DNA from 2 places in the Paraburkholderia sp. HC6.4b genome. Region 2 is predicted to be linked to the other one. Evidence: riboswitches for the same ligand, from Rfam matches in the RefSeq annotation. Region 2 holds a riboswitch; the other holds the start of a gene.
The links. Region 2 has a riboswitch for cobalamin ahead of cobW (cobalamin biosynthesis protein CobW). Riboswitches for the same ligand answer to the same signal wherever they lie in the genome.
Positions count from the first base shown of each region.

Region 1: it holds a riboswitch for cobalamin, as region 2 does, so the genes downstream of both, HDG34_RS10155 (TonB-dependent receptor domain-containing protein) here and cobW (cobalamin biosynthesis protein CobW) in region 2, are expected to answer to the same signal.

Region 1 is NZ_JACHDC010000005.1:324,467-332,082, forward strand. It holds gene HDG34_RS10140 (adenosylcobinamide-GDP ribazoletransferase) at 1-310, opposite strand, end outside; gene cobT (nicotinate-nucleotide--dimethylbenzimidazole phosphoribosyltransferase) at 384-1,445, opposite strand; gene HDG34_RS39015 (ABC transporter ATP-binding protein) at 1,479-2,288, opposite strand; gene HDG34_RS10150 (iron ABC transporter permease) at 2,318-3,382, opposite strand; gene HDG34_RS10155 (TonB-dependent receptor domain-containing protein) at 3,422-5,368, opposite strand; cobalamin riboswitch at 5,459-5,724, opposite strand; gene HDG34_RS10160 (ATPase) at 5,945-6,304, shown strand; gene HDG34_RS10165 (cell division protein ZapA) at 6,301-6,615, shown strand; RNA gene ssrS (6S RNA) at 6,682-6,863, shown strand; gene HDG34_RS10175 (EVE domain-containing protein) at 7,005-7,463, shown strand.
Region 2 is NZ_JACHDC010000039.1:6,778-14,393, forward strand. It holds gene cobN (cobaltochelatase subunit CobN) at 1-245, opposite strand, end outside; gene cobW (cobalamin biosynthesis protein CobW) at 260-1,351, opposite strand; cobalamin riboswitch at 1,553-1,831, opposite strand; cobalamin riboswitch at 1,912-2,172, shown strand; gene cobA (uroporphyrinogen-III C-methyltransferase) at 2,367-3,617, shown strand; gene cobO (cob(I)yrinic acid a,c-diamide adenosyltransferase) at 3,614-4,216, shown strand; gene HDG34_RS37780 (cobyrinate a,c-diamide synthase) at 4,220-5,572, shown strand; gene bluB (5,6-dimethylbenzimidazole synthase) at 5,556-6,215, shown strand; gene HDG34_RS37790 (DUF4136 domain-containing protein) at 6,252-6,866, opposite strand; gene HDG34_RS37795 (CHASE2 domain-containing protein) at 6,909-7,616, opposite strand, start outside.

The DNA.
Region 1 (7,616 bases), on a different contig from region 2:
GCGCATCGTCGCGCGTATAGGCGCCACCGAACGCATCGATGCAGTCGGCGAGACCGTCCTCGTGAAATGCGCCCGTGACCACGAGCGACGCGGCCATCGACAGCAGCACCGCGACACTCGCCGGAAACACGCGCAGCGCGGCCAGATAGACGAGCGCGCTGAAGCCGCCGACCAACACGCCGACGAGCGGAAAATAGCGCGCCGCGGCGTTCAGATAATGCGGCTCGAAACCGACCCAGCGCGGCACGGGCACGCGCGTGAAGTAACCGAGCGCCGTGAAGAAATAGCGCAGTTCCGCGAGCGGGTTCATGAACGTGGCGAGTGCAGGTTCACGGCGCTGCGGGCCGAGCTTCGCGTTATCGCGAAGCGCGTGCTCGCGCGCTTCACGGTTCGCGATCGGCGACGCCCGCCGAATCGAAGCTGGCCATCTCGTTGACGAAGGCCACCGCCGCGCGCAGCAACGGCACCGCGAGCGCGGCGCCCGTGCCTTCGCCGAGCCGCATGTCGAGCGACAGCAGCGGCTGCGCGCCGAAATGATCGAGCATGCGCCGATGCCCGGCCTCGTTCGACGCATGCGCGAACACGCAGTACTCGCGCACGTCGGGCGAGAACGCATCGGCGACCAGCAGCGCGGACGTCGCGATGAAGCCATCGACGAGGATGGTCATGCGCGCCTCGGCGGCCGCCAGATACGCGCCCGCCATCATCGCGATTTCGAAGCCGCCGAAGGTCGCGAGCACGTCGAGCGGCGCGCGTGCATCCGCATGGCGCGCGAGCGCCGCCGCGAGCACGTTGCGCTTCTTCGCGAGTCCGGCATTGCCGAGACCCGTGCCGCGGCCGACGCATTCGTCGATGGGCACACCGCACAGGCGGCTCATCAGACACGCGGCCGCCGAGGTGTTCGCGATGCCCATCTCGCCGAAGCCGATCACGTTCGTGCCGAGCGCCGCGTGATGACGCACGCGCGCGGCGCCCGCCTGCATCGCGGCGAGCGCTTCGGCGTGCGTCATCGCGGCTTCGTGTGCGAAGTTGCGCGTGCCGGGCCCGACCGGAATGTCGACGAGTCGGTCCGTGGACGGCAGCGGCGTCGCGATGCCCGCGTTGACCACTTCGAGCTCGAGACCCGCGACGCGACTGAGCGCGTTGATCGCCGCGCCGCCCGCGATGAAGTTCTCGACCATCTGCGCGGTCACCGCTTGCGGATAGGGGCTCACGCCTTCGGCGGCGATGCCGTGGTCGCCCGCGAAAACGATCATCGCGGGACGCTGCACGGTGGGACGCGTACTACGCTGGATCAGGCCCATCTGGCGCGCCAGCGTTTCGAGCCGGCCGAGGCTGCCGGGCGGTTTGGTGCGCGTATCGATGATCCGCTGCAGTTCGGCGCGTAGCGTCTGATCGAGCGGCGCGACTTCGGGCAAACCGGCTGGGTGTGGGATGCGAGTCATAGGTGTGATCGAAACAAGGGATAGGAATAAATATCAGCCTGACTGTGCGTCATGGCCGGCAGGCGATTCGTGACGCGCGCGCGGCGCGGGTATCAGCGCCTCGTGCTCGCCGTCGCGAATCAGAATCAGCGGATAGCCGAACGCGCGGCTCGTCAACGCGGGCGTCAGCACGTCGCGCACTGGGCCCGCATACGCGCCGCCCGCGCCGTCGAGCAGCAACGCGTGCGTCGCGAAGCGGCGCGCGAGGTTCAGGTCGTGGCACGAGAACAGCACACTACGGCGCGGTTCGCGCGTCCATGCGGCGAGCGCTTCGAGACAGTCGACCTGATGATGCAGGTCGAGATGCGACAACGGTTCGTCGAGCAGCAACAGCGGCGCGTCCTGGCACAGCACCGCCGCGAGGGCAACGCGCTGACGCTCGCCGCCCGATAGCGACAGCACGTCGCGCGCCGCAAAGTCCGCAAGGCCGAGCCGTTCGAGCGCCGCCCGCGCGGCCGCGCGATCCTCGTCGCGCTCCCAGCCCCAGCCGCCCAGATGCGGGAAGCGGTTCAGCAGCACGATGTCGAGCACGCTTGCGTTGAACGCATCGGCCGCGCTTTGCGGCATCAGCGCGCGGCGCCGTGCGAGCGGCAGCGGCTGCCAGTCGGCCACGCGCACGCCATCGAGTTCGACATGGCCCGCCGCCGGATGCAACAGCCCCGCCAGCGTCGATAGCAAGGTGGTCTTGCCCGCGCCGTTCGGCCCGGCGATGCACCAGATTTCGCCCGCATGGAACGCGTGGGTGAATGCGTCGAGCAAGGTGCGCGCGCCGGCGCGCAACGTCAGGCGCTGCGTGCTCAGCATCGAACAGGTGGGGCTGGGTTTGGCTCGTATCATCGGCGGCGTTTGAGCAGCATCCACAGGAACACCGGTACGCCGACCAGCGACGTGATCACGCCGACCGGCAATTGCGCGGGCGCGATCACGGTACGCGCGATCAGATCCGCGCCCATCACCGCGACACCGCCGCCGAGCGCGGCCGCCGGCAGCAGCATGCGCTGATCGTTGCCGAACGCGAGCCGCAGCATGTGCGGCACGACGAGACCGACGAAGCCGATCGTGCCCGCGGTCGTCACCGCCGCGGCCGCCGCCAGCGACGCGACCAGGTACACACGCAAACGCAGCGGCATCACGGCGACGCCCAACGCCTGGGCGGCCGCGTCGCCGCGCAGCAACACGTTCAGACGCGGCGCGGCCGGCACGATCGCAAGCAACACGAGCGCGAGCGCCATCAGCGCGGTCCACGGCAGCGCGCCGCCGTTGAGGTCGCCGGTGAGCCAGAACAGCATGCCGCGCAGACGGCTGTCGGGCGCGAGATTGAGCAGCAGCGTGATCAGCGCGCCCCACCCGGCCGCGATCACCGCGCCGGTCAATAGCAAACGGGGCGACGTGTCCTGCGGCTCGCCGCGCCATAGCTCGCGACGCGCGAGGCCGAGCACCAGCAGGATCGACACGAACGCACCCGCGAACGCGCTCGCATCGACGAGCCACCATGCGCCGCCCGCGATCATCGCAACGAGCGCGAACGTCGCCGCGCCGCCCGACACGCCGAGCACGTATGGCTCGGCCAGCGGATTGCGCAGCAGCACCTGCAGCAGCGCGCCGGCGAGCGCGAGCAACGCGCCGCACGCGAAGCCCGCGAGCGCGCGCGGCAAACGCAACGTACGCACGATTTCGCCGGCGAGATCGTCGCTGCCCGTGCCGCCGAACGTGTGCGTCGGCACGAGCGCCGCAAGCACGCGCGACGGCGCGAGCGGCACACTGCCGAGCACCAGCGACGCGCCGAGCACCGCCACGGCGGCGAGCGCGAGGCCGAGCCAGATCGCGGCCGCGCGTTTCGCGTTCATCGGGCGCGGCGTCGCCATCGCGGCGCATAGCGAAGCGGACGCGCGGCTCATCCGCGTGCGCTCACGCATGCGGCCACCCCGGCGCGCGCGTCACTGCTGCTGCCAGCCGAGCGTGAGATACGCACCGCGTCGCGGCGAGTTATACGAGTAGGCCGTTTCATAATCCTTGTTGAACAGATTGTCGATTTGCGCGCTGACGTACCACGCTTTGGTGACGTTGTAGCGCGCCGACAGATTCACGATGCCATAACCGCCGAGGTTGCCCGTGCTATCGGTACGCGGACCGCTGACGATCCACTCGCCGCCAACCCGCCATCCACCGATACTGCGATTCACCGCGAACGACCCGAACCGACGCGCGCGCCGCACGAGGTCGGTACCGTTGTCGAGATCGACCGGGTTCTGCAGCGTCACCGTTGCGCGCACGTCGGTCTTGCCGACATGACCGCTCCACGATCCCTCGAGTCCCTGCACCTTCGCACGGCCGACGTTCTCCGCGAGGTAGATGCCGGGGATCGTCTGCACGTAGTCGATCAGATTCGTATAGCGCGTCTGGAATGCGTTCAGACGCATCACGCCGAGCGCATCGGTCGCGTACTGCAAACCGGCTTCGACCGAATGACTGCGCTCGGGCTGGATCGACGGGTTGCCGCTGATCGGATAGTACAGATCGTCGAAGCTCGGCGCGCGGAACGCATCCGAATAGCTTGCGGTTACCTTCCAGCGCGACGTGATGTCGAATCCGTAGCCGAGATAGTAACTGTTCGCTCCACCGAAATCGGAGTACTGGTCGCGTCGCACGTTGGCCTGAATCTGGTTGCGGCCGAAGCGCGCGCTGTAGCCCGCGAAGACCGAATCGACGTGACGGTCGGGCGCGGCGAACGTGTCGGAGTCGAGCGTCTGGTCGAGATGCTCGTAGCCGAATTGCAGCTTCTGGTGCGCGGCGAGCGCGAAATCGTTCTGCCACGTGTACTGGCGATTGTCGGTATCGAAGCGGCCGTTGTAGATGCCATTGGTGTTCGACACGCTGCGGTCGTCGCCCTCGGCGAGCGTGACGTGGGTGGTCCACCAGTCGGTCAGCTTGCCGTTCGCGAATACCGACACCTGACGCACCTTGCTATAGAGATTGTTCAGATCGGTCGGCTCGCCGTACGCATTGTCGTAGCTGTTGTCGTTGTTCGACTGGAAGTAGCTGACGCCCGCGTCCCAGCTGTCGGTGAACTTGTGACGCAGCGACGCGCTGATGCTCTCGTTCAGATTGCCGTTTGCGTTCGGATTCGCGTTCGGCGCCTCGAGCGGATTGAGCGACGAAAAGCCGTCGTCCTTCGTGCGCGCGAGCGAAATATTGAAAGTCGTGCGGCCGTCCTGATCGAGCGCGCCGTTCACGCCGGCCGTTTGCGTCTGCGTGCGATAGCTGCCGTAGCCGACCGAAAAATTGAAACGCGGCGGATGATCGCCGCCGTCTTTCGTGAACACCTGCACGACGCCGCCGATCGCGCCCGAGCCATACAACGCCGACACGTTGCCGTTCACCACTTCGACGTGATCGACCTGATCGAGCGGAATCTGTGCGAGTTGAGCTGAGCCGAGACTCACCGAATCGACGCGCACGCCGTCGATCAGCAGCAGCGATTGCGTCGACGATGCGCCGCGCAGAAAGAGGCTCGTGGTCGACCCGGGGCCACCCGTGCGCGAGATCTGCGCGCCTGGCGCGAGTTGCAACAGGCCGGGCAGATCGGTCGCGGTCGTGTCGGCGATGTCCTGCTGATCGAACTGCGTAGTCTGCGGGATCGCATCGCGCAACGCTTGCGGTCCGCGTTGCGCGGTCACGACGATCGGCGACAGCACGTTGCCCGGCGCATCGGTGGAGGCGGCATTGGCAGCGATTGCAGCGTTTGCGGCGGTAGCATCCGTGGCGGACGATGAAGACGAATACGGCGTCGCAGACGCGGACGCGGGCTCGGCGCTTTGCGCATGCACGACGAGCGGCAGGCTCGCGAACGCGAGCAGCGTTGCGCGGGCGATGGGGGACAGCATGGGATGACATTCCTGTGGATAGCGTGCGCGGCCTGCTTCCCCGCAGGCCGACGCGTCACGAGGCGCCCCCTTGTTTAGCGTTTTCGCGGGGGGACGTCCCTCTTTTCTGGCCGGTATCCGGGCTACGACACATCGATCCCGCCTTCCCACGCGTGACGCGCAGTGGCACACTCGCACGTTGAACTTCCAACCTTGCGATCAGGACCGACCTGCATGAGCACATCACATGCGGTCGCTTACCGTTGCGGGGGCAGCGCAGGTTCGCGCATCCGGTTTTGGCACCGCGCGCGTCCTGCTTCCCGTTTAACTGCGCACGCCGAGAAGCGCGCGCGGGCACCAGAGTGCGGGAAGTTTACGAGCGGCCTCGCGGGGCGTCAAGAAAGGTCGACCGGAGCGCAATCGGTTCTGTTGAATGCAGGTTATTGTCCGATGGATTACCGGTTTTTTACCTTATGGTCGACGACACGACATGCAACGAACCTGCACGTAGCGATGCTGTTACGTCTCGAAACGAGACAATTGTCGGAACCTGTAATATTCCGCGCTAAAATGCGATGTCTTTAGAGGACGCAGCACATGCTCACCGAACTCGAATCACTCTCCCAGAACATCGGCAAGCTGATTGCGATCAGCCAGCGCCACAACGAAGCGCGGCTCGCGCTCGAAGAGCAGCTCGCGCAAACGCGTGCCGAAGTGCAAGCCACGCATGCGGAACTCGCGCAATTGCGCGAAGAGCGCGACGCACTGCAGGCGGAACGCGACGCGCTGTCCGCCAAGATCGACGACGCTCAGGTGCGCCTGAATGCGATTCTCGAAAAATTGCCGCGCGCACGCGCGAGCAGCGAACCGGATAACCAGCTCGATCTGCTCGAGTCCGCCCAGCCCGGACACGAGGAAGCGGAAAGCGACGTGAGCCGACACGGAGAAAGCGCATGACCACCAAGCAGATCGAAGTATCGATTCTCGAAGTACCCTATCGTCTCGCCTGCTCGCCGGAAACGGAAGGCGCGCTGCTCGAGGCGGTCGCGCGCGTCGACGCCGAGATGAAGAAAATCCGCAGCGGCAGCAACGTGCGCGGCACCGATCGCATCGCGGTGATGGCTGCGCTGTCGCTGGCATCGGAACTGCTTAAGCTGCAAAGCAGCGTGCGACACGGAGAAGCATTTCCCGCTGAAGAAATCCGGCGTACAATGCAGCAAATGAACGAACAGCTAGGTACTGTGATCGAGCAGTACAGCTTGCAGTAAGCAGTAGTGGGCCGGTTTCGAATCGGTCACGTGTTGAACGGTTTGGGTTGTAGCTTCATCGGTTTAGCTTCCCTGCCTGGTTCGCCAAGGTCATACATTCCTTGAACCAATGCCATGTGCACGGTTGCGGAAATTTGTAGCACGGGTGTGCGCGTCACTCAGTCTGATGTACCCGAAGTGTTGCTAACTGCGACCAATTCTGAACCCTCGGTTCAGGATGCCGGCCTAGCGGCTAAGGCGGGGACCTTATCTGGAACGGCATCGGACTTCGGTTCGATGCCGTTTTTCTTTGGTCGTCGTTTTTTCGTTTGAGCGCCTTTTTCAGGGGCTTTTCCGTACGCGCCTGCTGTTGTTGCGCTTCGTTCAATCTCACACGCTCACTCCGATTCATGCGCTACTGGCTGATGAAGTCCGAACCGGACGAAGCAAGCATCGACGACCTCGCCAACGCACCTCATCGCACCTTGCCGTGGACCGGCGTACGCAACTATCAGGCGCGCAACTTCATGCGCGACGTGATGCAGGTCGGCGACGGCGTGCTCTTCTATCATTCGAGCTGTCCGGAGCCCGGCATCGCGGGCATCGCGGAGGTCTCGTCGACCGCGTATCCGGACCCTACGCAGTTCGATAAAAAGAGTCCGTACTACGACGCGAAATCGTCGCCGGAAACACCGCGCTGGATGCTCGTCGACGTCGTGTTCAAGAAGAAAATCGGGCTGATTCCGCTTGCCGCGCTGCGCGAGCATGCCGAATTGCAGGACATGCGCGTGCTCGCCAAAGGCAACCGCCTGTCGATCACGCCGGTGACCGAAGCCGAATGGCGCTTCATTATTAAACAGCTGGTTTAAGGGCGAACGCGCGACGCGGCACCTGTCGTGATCGCATCCAGGTCATCGTTTCCGATGCGGCGGCGAAGCACTAATTGGGGAACCAAGCGTCGGTAAAACGCGCCTAATCGGTCGACGAAAGCGTGAACTCGAACCGGCCGCTCAACGGCAAGC
Region 2 (7,616 bases):
ACGCGCGCATGCTGCAACACGTCGTCCAGATAGAAATCGACCGAGGCAGGCTGACGCAGATACGTGACGTTCGCGAGCCGCACGCTCGGAAAGCCGTCGCCGAGACGCGGCACTACGCTCGCGAGCAGCGACAGCGTGGTGTCGGCGGAACTGAGCACGACGATCTCGGCGGGCTGCTGATCGATGCGGATCACGCCCTGCGTATCGTCGACGAAGCCGCCCGGCGTCGTGCGCAGCAGATGCATGCTGGTGCGCCCGTTTATGCCGTCGCGTTCGACGTCGCGCCGAGCGCCGCGTCGAACGCCTGTTGCAGCGCGTGTTGGTCGAGGTCTGCGCCGATCAGCACGAAGCGGCTCAACGCGCCGTCGCCATTTTCACCCGCTTGCCAGCGCCGGTCGAAGTAGCTGTCGAAGCGCCGGCCCACGCCCTGGATCACGAGACGCATCGCCGCGCCCTGCAGTGCCGCGAAGCCTTTGACACGGTAAATCGTGTGGGTTTCGACGAGCGCCTGCAAGGCGGCGAGCGCCGCGTCGCGCGACGGTACGGATGCCTGCACGACGACCGAATCGAATTCATCGTGGTGGTGATTGGGGTCGTCGGCGGAACCGTGGTGGTCATGACGCAGGTGGATCGTCTCTTCCGACGCCGCTTCGAGGCCCAGCAGCGTATGCAGGTCGAGCCGCCCCCGCTGCGCACGTACGATCTTCACCTGCGGCGCAATCTCCGCGCGGATCGCGGCTTCGACCTCGTGCTGCCGCGCGTCGTCGATCAGATCGGTCTTGTTCAGAATCACCAGATCGGCCGCCGACAACTGGTCTTCGAACAGCTCGTGCAGCGGCGACTCGTGATCGAGATTCGGATCGGCCTTGCGTTGCGCATCGACGGCGAGCGGGTTATCGGCGAACTGGCCGCTCGCGGCGGCCGGGCCGTCCACCACCGTCACCACCGCGTCGACCGTGAAGCCATTGCGGATCTGCGGCCAGTTGAACGCCTGCACGAGCGGCTTCGGCAACGCCAGGCCCGACGTTTCGATCAGCACGTGATCGAGTTCATCGCGGCGCTCCGCGAGCTTTTCCATCACCGGGAAAAATTCTTCCTGCACGGTGCAGCACAAACAACCGTTCGCGAGTTCATACAATTGCCCTTCGGTCTCGACGCCGTTTTCATCGCAACCGATGCCGCAGCCCCTGAGGATTTCGCCGTCGATGCCGAGCTCGCCGAACTCGTTGACGATCACCGCAATGCGCTTGCCGCCCGCATGCTGAAGAATGTGCCGCAGCAGCGTGGTTTTGCCGCTGCCGAGAAAGCCCGTGACGATCGTGACGGGGATCTTGCGCAATTGAGTTTGCATCGTGAGGTCCATCCCTTGGCGTTGATCGGTATGCCGGAAAGTCCGCGCGTGGGTCCGCGTCGGCTGGCGAATGGAGCGAATGAAGCACGCGCAGCAGTACCAGCGATCACCAGACACGGGGACGAACGACGGCATGGCCGCGACAACGGAAATACAGAAAGCGGAACTGAGGTCATGAACGCGCCGCCGCATCCCCGCGGCGGTCGTTCTGCTTCGTTGGGCCGGTATCCGGGCTGGCGAAAGCGCCGCTTCCCCTTCCCGGCCGAGTGGTTTCTCGTCCAGTGGTGAAATGTCCACGCGAGCTTGCGCGAGGACATCGAAGCCGGCACTGCGGTGCCCGGCTATCAAGCCGGAACCGCTTTTCGCTTACCGTTGCGGGGACAGCACAGGTTAGCCGCTCCAGAGCAGGTGGCTCCCTGTTTCCCGTTTAACTGCATGTGCACGAGCGCGCATGCGAGCACCCAAAGTGCGTGCGAGTGTAGGCCCGCGGCCTTGCGCAGTCAAGCAACGCAGCGAGCCGGAAAGCGCCGCCGAGGCTTATCCGGCAAGGCGCCATGTGCTATCGTATGCGCGCGTTTGGTGCCCGCACATGCGCTCGCGTGTGCAGTTAAACGGGAAACAGGCAGCGCCTCGCGCGTTCAACCTGTGCTGTCCCCGCAACGGTAAGCGACCTGCGGCGCGCGATTCGATTCGCCTTCGATTCCGACGTGCCGCGCATGCGTTTTTTGATGCCACTGTCCCGCGAATCCACAAACCGGGACGGGAAGGCGAAGCGCATGAGGCCGCCAGCCCGGATACCGGCCAGACGCGGAGGCGGTGCCGCATTGCATCCGTGCATCACGTGGCGCCGCCGGCCGCCGGAATCCGCGGGGAACGGATGTGAAGGCGTAGCAGCGCGGCATCGCGCGTGCCCGGATTCGCAGTTCCGCATGACCTCTATATTCACCGCCGCGCGCGCTGTCGCACGCCGCGTCTCTTCTTCCATCACCGCATGGCGCGCGCCATGCACGCCGCGATGACGCGCGCCTGGCTGATCGGCGCCGGTCCCGGCGACGTCGAACTGATCACGCTGAAGGCCACCCGTGCGCTCGCGCAGGCCGATGTCGTGCTCGTCGACGATCTGGTGAATCCCGACGTGCTGCAGTTTGCGCGCACCGACGCGCAAGTCGTGTACGTCGGCAAGCGCGGCGGCCATCCGTCGACGCCGCAAGCCGACATCGTCGCGCAAATGCTCGGGCATCTGCGCGCGGGGCGCAGCGTCGCGCGGCTCAAGGGCGGCGATCCGTTCGTGTTCGGCCGCGGCGGCGAAGAGTTGCAGGCGCTACAGGCCGCGGGTATCGAAGTCGACGTGATCAACGGCATCACGGCCGGCATCGCAGCGCCCGCGGCGCTCGGTATCGCGGTCACGCATCGTGATCTCGCGCAGGGCGTCGTGTTCGTCACCGGCCACGGCGCCGGCGGCAGTGGCGAACCGGACTGGGCCGCGCTCGCCGCGACGCGCATGACGCTGGTGATCTATATGGGCATGCGCCGGCTCGGCGAGATCGCCCGCGCATTGCTCGCGGCCGGCATGTCCGCCGACACGCCGTGCGCGGCGATCGAGTCGGCGACGCGGCCTGAGCAGCGTCATGTGCTCGCGCCGCTTCGCGAGTTCGCCGAGGCGGTGGCGCGTGCGGGGCTCGGCTCGCCGGCGATCGTCGTGATCGGCGGTGTGGCGTCGCTCGCGCTGGCGCGTGATGCGGCCAAACGCGACGCCCGCGTTGCTCACGAACTGGCAGCGAGCGCGACACGACACGGACTCGGACGCGCGATCAAAACGCTGAGCGTCGGCATCGGTTGCCGCTTGCACAGCGAAGCCGCTGAGATCGAAGCCGCCGTCCGCGCAGCGCTCGGATCGAATGCCTTCGAGCAGATCCGCGCGATCGCGACGATCGACACCAAAGCCAACGAAGCCGGTCTGCTCGAATTCTGCTCACGTCATCAGCTGCCGCTGCAACTGTTCAGCCGCGAGCAGATCGCCGCGGTACCGGTCGCGTCGCCGTCGGCGGCGGCACACGCGCAGCTCGGTGTCGATGGTGTGTGCGAGCCGTGCGCGCTGCTGGCGGCAACGGCGCCGGACTCCACCGCAACCGCGCAAAACGCGCGTCTGATCGTACGCAAGACCGCGCACGCCGGCATCACGGTGGCGATCGCAGCGGCGAACAACGCTGCCCTTAGCGACGCGCCCCCATCCTATCCCGCCTCTCAAAACCAGGACCCTCGATGAAAACCGATCCGGAATCGCATCAACGCATGACCGAACGCCGCCGCGAAGGCCACGAAAAGAAGCAGGCCGGCGCGACCGTCGAAAAAGGCCTGCTGATCGTCAACACCGGCACCGGCAAGGGCAAGAGCACGGCCGCGTTCGGCATGGCCGTGCGGGTGCTCGGCCACGGCATGCGGCTCGGCGTCGTGCAGTTCATCAAGGGCGCGCTGCATACGTCGGAGCGCGATTTCCTCGGCGCGATCGCGCAATGCGATTTCGTCACGATGGGCGACGGCTACACGTGGAACACCCAGAACCGCGAGGCCGACATGGCGACCGCGCGCAAAGGCTGGAACGAAGCGCGGCGGATGATCGAAAGCGGCGACTACCAGATGGTGATCCTCGACGAGCTGAACACCGTGCTGAAGTACGAATACCTGCCGCTCGACGAAGTGCTCGCGGTGATCAACGCGCGTGCGCCGATGTTGCACGTCGTCGTGACCGGACGCCATGCGCCGGACGCGCTGATCGAAGCCGCCGACCTCGTCACCGAAATGCGCGCGATCAAGCATCCGTATCGCGAGCAAGGTGTGAAGGCGCAGCGCGGCGTGGAGTTCTGAGCGATGTCGGCATCCCCCAACTGGGCTTCGTCCGGGGCGCCCCCCCAGGGGACTTCCTTCGGGGCGTGCCCCGCGCTGTTCATCAGCGCGCCCGCGTCGGGACAAGGCAAAACCACGATCACCGCCGGTCTCGCGCGCTATCACCGGCGGCTCGGACGTCGCGTGCGCGTGTTCAAGACCGGGCCGGATTTTCTCGATCCGATGATCCTCGCGCGCGCGAGCGGCGCGCCGGTGCTGTCGCTCGATCTGTGGATGGTCGGCGAAAGCGCATGCCGCAACCTGCTCGCGCGGGCGGCGCAAGAAGCCGATCTGATCCTGATCGAAGGCGTGATGGGCCTGTTCGACGGCACGCCGAGCAGCGCCGATCTGGCGACCACGTTCGGCGTGCCGGTGCTCGCGGTGATTTCCGCGCAGGCGATGGCGCAGACCTTCGGCGCGGTCGCGTTCGGCCTTGCGCGCTTCAGACCGCAACTGCCGTTCCACGGCGTGCTCGCGAATCGCGTCGGCTCGGCTCGGCACGCGCAGATGCTGCAGGAAGCACTGCCGCCCGAGTTGCGCTGGTGCGGCCACCTCGCCGCGAGCGACGAGATCACGCTGCCCGACCGCCACCTCGGCCTACACCAGGCCGATGAAATCGACGATCTCGAAGCGCGCCTGGAACGCGCGGCGGATACGCTCGCGTCGACCGCGCTCGCCGAACTGCCGGCGCCGGTCGATTTCGGCGTGCCCTCGCCCGAAGTGCTGCCGCGTCTGCTCGAAGGCAAGCACATCGCGATCGCGCGCGACGCCGCGTTCTCATTCATCTATCCGGCCAACGTCGCGCTGCTCGAAGCGCTCGGCGCGCGGCTCAGCTATTTCTCGCCGCTTGCCGACGAAGCGTTGCCCGCCGGCACGCACGCGCTCTATCTGCCGGGCGGCTATCCCGAGCTGCATCTGGCGACGCTCGCGGGCAACGCGACCAGCGCGGCATCGATCCGCGCGCACGTCGAGGCGGACAAACCGCTGGTCGCCGAGTGCGGCGGCATGCTCTATCTGCTCGACACGCTGACCGACGCGCAAGGCACTAGCACACCGATGCTGGGCCTGCTACCCGGTCACGCGACGATGCAAACGCGCTTCACGTCGCTCGGCATGCAGCAGATCGATGGCGTCCACGGCACGCTGACCGGCCACACGTTCCACTACTCGAAGCTCGCGACGCCGCTCGCGCCGCAGCGCTTCGCCACGCGCGCGCACAGCGACACGCCCGGCGAAGCGGTGTTCCGCGTGGGCCCGATTGTGGCAACCTATATGCACGCTTACTGGCCCTCCAACCCGGCTTTCACGGCCGCCCTCTTTCATGGCGAAGCCTTTTGACGACTCCGAGCGCGCTGCGGTCTATCGCGCGATTTACGAACGCCGCGACATGCGCCACTTCGTGCCCGATCCGGTCGATCCGGCGGTGCTGCGGCGTCTGCTCGACGCGGCGCATCACGCGCCGAGCGTCGGCTACATGCAGCCGTGGCGCATCGTGCGCATCACCGACGCGGCGCTGCGCACGGGCTTGCGCGACATCGTCGAGCGCGAACGGCTCGCCACCGCCGATGCGCTCGGCAAGCGCCGCGACGAGTTCATGAAGCTGAAGGTGGAAGGCATGCGCGAATGCGCGGAGCTGCTGGTGATCGCGTTGATGGACGGGCGCGAGCGACACGTCTTCGGCCGCCGCACGCTGCCGGAGATGGATCTCGCGTCGGTCGCGTGCGCGATCCAGAACATGTGGCTCGCCGCGCGCGCGGAAGGACTCGGGCTTGGTTGGGTGTCGCTATTCGATGTCGACGCGGTGCACCAGCTACTGGGGATGCCGGAAGGCGCGCGGCCGGTCGCGATTCTGTGCCTCGGCCACGTCGCTGCCTTCTATAGCGAGCCGATGCTCGAAACGGAGCGCTGGGCGAGCCGTCTGCCGCTCGCCGATTGCGTGTTCGAAAACCGCTGGCCGCAAGACGAGCCGGCGCAGGAATAACTGATACTCGCGGCCCCGGCGACCCAAGGCTGCGTTTTAACGCTGCAGCGGCTCCATCGAGTCGACGTTCGGCACACCGCTCGTCTTGTCGATGCTGAGCTTCACACGCCAGTCGGCCGGCGCATCGAACGGCAGCTTCGCGAGCGCGGTTTTCACGAGCAACGGCAGTGCATGCAGCGGGTCCGCGTCGCGATCCATGAACACCGCGCCGACCTTGTAGCGCTCGGCGCCGCTCGCGTAGTCGAAAAAGCGCAGCGTCAGCGCGTGCTGATACTTGCGCCCAAACAGCAGCGCGCCTGGACCGTCGCTGCCCGCGCCGCAATCGGCGGGCGCGCAATCCTCACCGCCGATGCCGATCGACGCCGGCCGCGTGCTATACGCCATCGACAGCAGATAATGCGCGGGCGTGCCCGCCGTATCGACGAACCCGTGTTTCGCCAACTCGTCGCGCAACAGCTTTTCGACTTGCGGATGATCGGCGCTGTCGTCCTGCGGCTGCGTGCGAGCGAGCGAATAGGTCTGCTCGCCTTGCAGCGCAACCGCGCGGTCGGCGCCGTTAGCGGAGACGGTGTGCACGTCGGCGCTCAGGCCCGCGCAAGCGGTGAGGCTCGCCGCGGCCAGCGCGGCACAGAGGTGAGCGATCTTTGCCATTTTTTGTTTTCTCTCTAGTACATCGAATACATCAAAGGCGCATCAGACGCGCGGTGCGATCGATTCGTCGAGGGGCGCGTCGTCGAGCGCGGGCAGCCAGATCGTGAAGGCCGTCCCCTCGCCGGGCGCGCTGACGACTTCGACGCTGCCACCGTGGCGCGTGACGACGGTTTTGACGAACGCCATGCCGAGTCCCGCGCCGCCCACTTCCGGCCGCTCCGCCTCGTGAAAACGGCGAAAGCGCTCGAACAATCCCGCTTGCTGCTCCTCAGGAATGCCATAGCCCTGGTCGCGGATCGTGCACGACACGCGCGGCGCCTCGCTGCCCGCGCGCTTTGCCGCCGGCTGGCCAGCGAAGCTGCATACGATGCGCGTGTCGGGCGGACTGTACTTGACCGCATTGTTCAGGATATTGACGAGCGCGCGTGTCATCAGCGAGCGGTCGGCGCAGATCCAGGGATCGTCGTCGGCGTCGTCGGCGGATTCCGTATGCAGCGCGATGCGCTTCGCATGCGCCTGCGGCCAGACCTCGTCGCTCGCATCGATGACGAGTTCGGTCAGACTCAGCGGCTCGAGCACATAGGCCTGCGATTCGGCGCGCGCCAGTTGCACGAAGTCGTCGGCAAGCGTGAGCGCGCGTTGCGCGTAGCGTTCGATGCGCTCCAGCACGCTGCGCGCGAGCGCAGGCTCGGTCCGCGCGCGCTCGATCTCGACCAGCGCAATGATCGACGCCTGCGGCGAGCGCATGTC